One region of the Pantoea sp. SO10 genome, then DNA from elsewhere that is predicted to be linked to it. Evidence: predicted binding sites of a transcription regulator. Region 1 holds the regulator's gene; the other holds the start of a gene.
The links. The regulator PurR, encoded in region 1, represses purine synthesis genes. The targets are predictions, from matches to a motif close to CANGCAAACGTTTGCNTG.
Positions count from the first base shown of each region.

Region 2: the regulator PurR is predicted to act here: its motif matches at 2,003-2,020, upstream of serA (phosphoglycerate dehydrogenase).

Region 1 is NZ_CP040095.1:1,874,974-1,878,574, forward strand. Features, by position in the region: gene punC (purine nucleoside transporter PunC) at 1-451, opposite strand, end outside; gene punR (DNA-binding transcriptional activator PunR) at 562-1,473, shown strand; gene purR (HTH-type transcriptional repressor PurR) at 1,470-2,495, opposite strand; gene FCN45_RS08755 (YnhF family membrane protein) at 2,770-2,859, shown strand; gene FCN45_RS08760 (C40 family peptidase) at 2,916-3,601, opposite strand, start outside.
Region 2 is NZ_CP040095.1:3,344,345-3,347,945, forward strand. Features, by position in the region: gene FCN45_RS15465 (5-formyltetrahydrofolate cyclo-ligase) at 50-646, shown strand; gene serA (phosphoglycerate dehydrogenase) at 685-1,923, opposite strand; gene rpiA (ribose-5-phosphate isomerase RpiA) at 2,203-2,862, opposite strand; gene FCN45_RS15480 (LysR family transcriptional regulator ArgP) at 3,045-3,601, shown strand, end outside.

The DNA.
Region 1 (3,601 bases):
CGCCGAGCAGCGGTGCCAGCGCCGGAGACAGCGCAACCAGCGGCATAATCGTTGCAAACACTTTATTAGCTTTTGCTTTTGGATAGTGATCCACCACCAGCGCCTGCCAGCTTACGGCAGCCGCACACACGCCAATCGCCTGCACAAAACGCAGCGCCAGCATCAGGCGGACATCGGTCACCCACAGCATTCCCAGACAACCGAGGGCGAAGATGGCCAGGCCCGCCAGCAAAATCGGCTTACGTCCATAACGATCTGATAGCGGTCCCCAAAATACCTGGGCACAGGCAAAACCGCCGAGAAACAGACTCAGGCTGGCGCTGATGGTGCCGGGTGCGCTAGCAAAATCACGCTGCATATCGCCAAAGGCGGGTAAATACATATCCGTGGCAAGAAAGCCGAGCATGCTGAGCACGGCGAGATAAGGCATAAATGCTTTAGACGACAACATGTTGATTCTCTTTTGGGCAGGGTAAACGCCGGGGAGTGTAAAAGGATGCAGCGCGCTTTGTGAAACGCTAATATTTGCATGATGCTGTTAAAATTTTTGAAGGCAAAATTATGTGGTCAGAATATGCGCTTGAAGTGGTGGATGCAGTAGCGCGCACCGGCAGTTTTAGCGCGGCAGCGCAGGAGCTGCATCGCGTGCCCTCTGCCGTCAGTTACACTGTGCGCCAGCTGGAAAACTGGCTGGCGGTGCCGCTGTTTGAGCGCCAGCATCGGGAAGTGGTGATGACAGCGGCGGGCGAGCATTTTGTGCGGGAAGGCCGTTCTGTTATCAAAAAAATGCTGGCAACTCGCCGACAGTGTCAGCAACTGGCAAATGGCTGGCGCGGCGAGTTGAGCATCGCGGTCGACTGCATTGTAAAACCGCAGCGTACGCGACAGTTAGTGAAAGACTTCTACCGCCATTTTCCCGACATGGAGCTGATTATCAGCTACGAAGTGTTCAACGGCGTGTGGGATGCGTTGGCTGATGGTCGGGTGGATGTGGCGATTGGCGCAACTCAGGCCATCCCGGTGGGCGGACGTTTTGCCTTTCAGGATATGGGCGCGCTGAACTGGCGTTGTGTGGTGAGTCCCGATCATCCGCTGGTTAACAGCAAGGAGCTGGATGATGAAACCTTGCGGGCGTGGCCATCGCTGGTGCTGGAAGATACCTCGCGTGCGTTGCCGCGCCGTATGACATGGACGCTGGATAATCAGCGGCGGTTGGTGGTGCCAGAGTGGGAAACCGGGATGGATTGTTTGCTGGCAGGATTATGCGTCGGCATGGTGCCTGGCCATTTGGCGCGTCCACTGCTGGACAGCCAAAAACTGGTCGAGCTGGCGCTACCGCAGGCGTTTCCGGACAGTCCGTGCTGCGTCAGCTGGTCAGAACAGCGCGCGTCACCGGCGCTGGCGTGGTTACTGGCTTATCTCGGGGATGCGGAAACGCTGAACCACGAATGGCTCAGCGAAGTGTCGGCTTAGCGGCGGTAGTCGCGGAACGGACCGTACGCCACCGAACGGCGTTCAATCAGCGTTGGCTGGACTTCGATAGTTTGCGGATCTTCGCGCTTGCTGGTGATGCGATCCAGCAGCATTTCCAGCGCTTTTTCACCCAGTTCAGCTTTCGGCTGGTGCACGGTGGTGAGCGCTGGTGTGAAATAGCGCGCGTTGCGCACGTTATCGTAGCCAATCACCGAGATATCCTGCGGTACGCGCAAACCCATCTCATCAGCAGCGCAAATCGCGCCCATCGCCATGATATCGCCACCGCAGAACACCGCGGTTGGACGCTGTTTCTGATTTAAGATCTGTTGCATCGCCTGATAGCCCGATTCAGGCTCAAAGTCGCCCTGAACCACCCACTCCGGACGCACTGTAATGCCCGCTTCGTTCATTGCCTGCAGGAAGCCAGCATGACGTCCACCGCCGGTGTTGCGCTCCATTTGGCCAGGAATGGCACCGATATCGCGATGGCCACGTTCAATCAGATAACGCCCGGCGAGATAGCCGCCCTGAAATGCATTGTCCTGCACGGTATCGGTGAAATCACCGCGTGACGCGCCCCAATCCATCACCACCATGGGGATATTGCGGTTCTCTTCCAGCATCTGCAGCAAATCGTCTGGATATTCCGAACACATCACCAGCAGACCATCGACGCGCTTTTGCGCCATCATTGACAGGTAAGCGCGCTGCTTTTGCAGATCGTTGTGCGCATTGCCGAGAATCAGCGTATAGCCGCGTTCGAAGCAGCGGTTCTCCACCGCTTCGATAATTTCAGCGAAGTAGGGCGCTTCGCTGGAGGTCGCCAGCAGACCCAAGGTTTTGGTGTGATTAACTTTAAGACTACGCGCCACGGCACTTGGCGAGTAGTGTAATTCTTTGATCGCTTCCCATACGGCGTTACGCGTCTCTTCCGCAACGAAACGCGTTTTGTTGATGACATGCGAAACCGTGGTGGTTGAGACCCCCGCGCGTTTTGCGACATCTTTAATTGTTGCCATGAAAATGGTGCTCCTGGGCTTATCGCAACTTACTGATAAGTATATTGTTAAACGTTTGCGTCTGCTAATGCTTTTACAGCCCAAAAAAGCGGGCAAAACGGCATGTTCAAGCAGGCAAAATCACTTCATCACGCTGTAAATACAGCCTGCGCAAAATCTGTTGCGCAACGAAAGGCGGCGATTCTAGCAAGCTGGCGCGGATAACACGAGATTTTTGCCTATTGCTATGCGAAAATCGTCTTAACCCTAATAATTGTGTGACTAAGGAGTTGTGATGAATACCGACCTGAAGCTGGCGCTAATGACCACTGTTGGCGCACTGTTGATGATTATCGCCTTCAGCTTTACCGCGATCATGCATTAACAAAAAAGCCGGAGCTGAGAACAGCATCCGGCTTTTTCATGTCTGTTGCGCAACAACTAGCGAATGGTTTTTGGCGTCATCATACGACGCGCGCCCACATAGTGTTTCTGCCAGTAATCCTCACCCAATGCGCTAATCTGAATATCTTTGCCGGTACGCGGCGACTGAATGAATTTGCCATTGCCAAGATAAACGCCCACATGGTCGGCGGTACCGCGATTGTTGATGCGGAAGAACACCAGATCGCCTTTCTCCAGCATTTCACGCTTAATCGGTGCCGCATCACGCAGGTGATACATCTCATTGGCGGTGCGTGGCAGTTTGAATTTCACCAGATCTTTATAGGCGTACCACACCAGGCCGCTGCAATCGAAACCGGTGTGTGGCGAAGCGCCGCCCCACTGATAAGGTTTGCCGAGTTGACCCATTAATTTGGTCATCGCCGTTTCACGCGCTTTTTGATAACGCTGACGGTGCGCTTTACTCATTTTGATGCCGGTCAGCGCTAACGCTTCATCATCGACGGCGATCTCGGGCGTTTTCTTCGCTAAACGTTGATGACCGTATTTCTTAGCAGAGAGTTTCAGTGGGGATTTTTTGCTGGTGGTTTTGTGCAGCGCGATGTCTGTTTTGCTCTGTTTTTTGAGTTTGAATTTTTGAACAGCGGTCAGACGCGATTTTTTGGTGGTGGTGGTTTTTACCGGACGTCGTTTGCGGCGCTCGTCTTCACGTGCGCTCTTTT
Region 2 (3,601 bases), 1.5 Mb from region 1:
CATGATATAATCGCTTTTAAGAAGCGATTATTCCGGGGATTTAGATATCATGCCAGCGCCCTCCCTTCTCGACCGTCAAGACATCCGTCAGCATGTGCGCCATTTGCGCCGTAATCTCACGTCTGAGCAACAGGAACAAGCCGCCGATCAGTTGGCTGAACACGCCATCAACATTGCACCGATCGCTAATGCCCAACGCATTGCGCTGTTTTTATCTGTCGATGGAGAGATCAACACCCGCCCGCTGATCGCCAAACTTTGGCAGCAAAAAAAGCAGGTTTACTTACCGGTGCTTCATCCCTTCTCGCCGGGCAATCTGCTGTTTATCCGTTACACGCCAGAAACGCCACTCGCGCCAAATAAACTTCGCATCCCGGAACCGCCGCTGGATATCACGCAACTGGCCACGCTGGATCAGCTGGATGTGATGCTGGTGCCGCTGGTGGCGTTTGACTATGCTGGCCAACGTTTGGGAATGGGTGGCGGATTCTACGATCGCACGCTGCAAAACTGGCAGCAGCATGGTTTTCTTCCGGTGGGCATCGCACATGATTGTCAGCGCGTAGAAGCATTGCCGGTCGCCGCCTGGGATGTGCCGCTCCCCGCGATTCTGACGCCATCGAAACTATGGCAGTGGGAAGCGTGAGCAGGAAAAACAAAGGGCGCCAATGGCGCCCTGTTTAATCAGTACAGCAGACGGGCGCGGATGGTGCCCGGAATCGCCTTCATCGCCTGCAGCGCTTTATCCGCTGCATCCTGCTCAGCATCAATATCGATCACCACGTAGCCCATAATTGGCGTGGTTTGCAGATACTGCGCGGCGATGTTGATGCCCTGCTCGGCAAAAATCTGGTTGATAGCGGTCAGCACACCCGGACGGTTTTCATGGATGTGCAGCAGACGGCTAGCACTTGCCGCATGCATCGGCAGTGAGACTTCCGGGAAGTTAACCGCAGACAGCGTAGAACCGTTGTCGGAGTATTTCGCCAGCTTGCCAGCCACTTCGATACCGATATTTTCCTGCGCTTCCTGGGTCGAACCACCAATGTGTGGCGTCAGGATCACGTTATCGAACTCGCATAACGGAGAGTTGAACGGATCGCTGTTAGTCGCTGGCTCGACCGGGAAGACGTCGATAGCGGCACCGGACAGATGTTTATTCGCCAGGGCATCACACAGCGCCGGAATATCGATCACGGTACCGCGCGCGGCGTTGATCAGCAGCGCGCCCGGCTTCATCAGCGCCAGCTCTTCCGCGCCAATCATGTTCTGAGTGGATTGCGTTTCAGGAACGTGCAGGCTGACCACGTCGCTCATGTTGAGCAGATCGGAGAGATGACGCACCTGAGTGGCGTTACCCAGCGGCAGCTTGCTTTCGATATCGTAGAAGAACACATGCATACCGAGGCTTTCTGCCAGCACACCCAGCTGCATGCCGATGTGGCCGTAACCGATGATGCCCAGTTTCTTGCCGCGTGCTTCAAACGAACCGTTGGCGACTTTATTCCAGATGCCACGGTGCGCTTTGGCGTTGGCTTCCGGAATGCCACGCAGCATCAGCAGCATTTCGCCAATCACCAGCTCTGCAACAGAACGGGTGTTGGAGAACGGCGCGTTGAACACCGGCACACCGCGTTTCGCCGCTGCACCGAGATCAACCTGGTTGGTACCGATACAGAAGCAGCCGACTGCTACCAGCTTTTCAGCGGCAGCAAAGATCTCTTCAGTCAGTTGGGTACGGGAACGGATACCAATGAAGTGCGCATCGCGGATGGAGGATTTCAGCGACTCCGCATCCAGCGCCCCTTTGTGAAACTCGATGTTGGTGTAGCCTGCTGCACGCAGGTTTTCCAGCGCACTCTGGTGAACGCCTTCCACCAGCAGGAACTTAATCTTGTCTTTTTCCAGTGATACCTTTGCCATTTCCCGACCCTATTCAGAATTCAATGAGGACTACCATAAGGTAGCCTTCTGTCAAAATATCAAAAATTTCGTGCGCAGCAATACAAACGATTGCCTGGGAGCCAGCACGCGCCCACGCGGAGACAGCACAATGCCGTACAAAATCGTGACATCCTTAATGGACGAAGTACGAACTTACTGCTGATGAATCTTTTGTGACATAAGTCACCAAATTTCAGCCTGGTGAGAAAAGATGTTTTGCGGATGGAAATAACCGGCGCATTACGCGCGCCGGACAGATCATTTTACGATGGTTTTCACGCCTTCTGCGGTACCAATCAGTGCGACGTCCGCACCACGTCCCGCAAACAGGCCAACGGTCACTACGCCCGGCAGCGCATTAATGGTTTTTTCCAGCTCGATGGGATCGAGAATACGCAGATTATGCACGTCGAGAATAATGTTGCCGTTGTCGGTAATGACGTTCTGGCGATACTCCGGCAAGCCGCCGAGTTTGACCAGTTCACGCGCCACATACGAACGCGCCATCGGAATCACTTCAACCGGCAGCGGGAAACGGCCCAGCACATCAACTTCTTTCGATGCATCGGCAATGCAGACAAATTTCTTCGCCACCGCCGCAACGATTTTCTCACGCGTCAGCGCTGCGCCACCGCCTTTGATCATCTGCATCTGCGGATTGATCTCATCGGCGCCATCAACGTACACCGACAGTTCATCAATTTCGTTGAGATCGAAGATGTGAATGCCCAGCGCTTTCAATTTCTCCGTTGAGGCTTCCGAGCTGGAAACCGCACCTTCAATCTGATTCTTCATGGTGCCGAGTGCATCAATAAAATGCGCTGCTGTCGATCCCGTGCCTACGCCGACAATGGTGCCGGGTTCTACGTACTGCAGGGCTGCCCAACCTACCGCTTTTTTCAGTTCATCCTGGGTCATGGTATGTTTAAAACCTGTGCGACATCGAAGTGCGCGTAGTATAAAACAAGGCGCTGTAAAAAAGCGCGACTGTTAGACAGCCGAATTAACGCTTTGGAAGCCAGCCCGCAAAAAATGCGCCGCAGCACAATTTGACAGTTTTATGGCATAGTAATGTCCACCCTGAACGAGAGAGAACAACAATGAAACGCCCGGATTATCGAACGCTTCAGGCGCTGGATGCTGTGATTCGCGAGCGCGGCTTTGAGCGTGCGGCACAAAAACTCTGCATTACCCAATCGGCGGTTTCGCAGCGTATTAAACAGCTGGAAAATTTATTTGGTCAGCCGCTGCTGGTGCGCACCGTGCCGCCGCGTCCGACCGAGCAGGGACAAAAGTTACTGGCGTTGTTGCATCAAGTTGAACTGCTGGAAGAGGAGTGGCTGGGTGATGATAACGGTGGAACCACGCCGCTGTTGCTGTCGCTGGCGGTCAACGCCGACAGCCTGGCCACCTGGCTGCTGCCCGCGCTGAAAGACGTGCTGGCCGATTCCCCAGTGCGCCTGAATTTGCAGGTGGAAGATGAAACCCGCACGCAGGAACGTCTACGTCGCGGTGAAGTGGTCGGCGCGGTGAGTATTCAGCCGCAGCCGCTGCCAAGCTGTCTGGTGGATCAACTGGGTGCGCTCGATTATCTGTTCTGCGCCTCACCTGATTTTGCTGCTCGCTATTTCCCGAACGGCGTAACACGCTCTGCGCT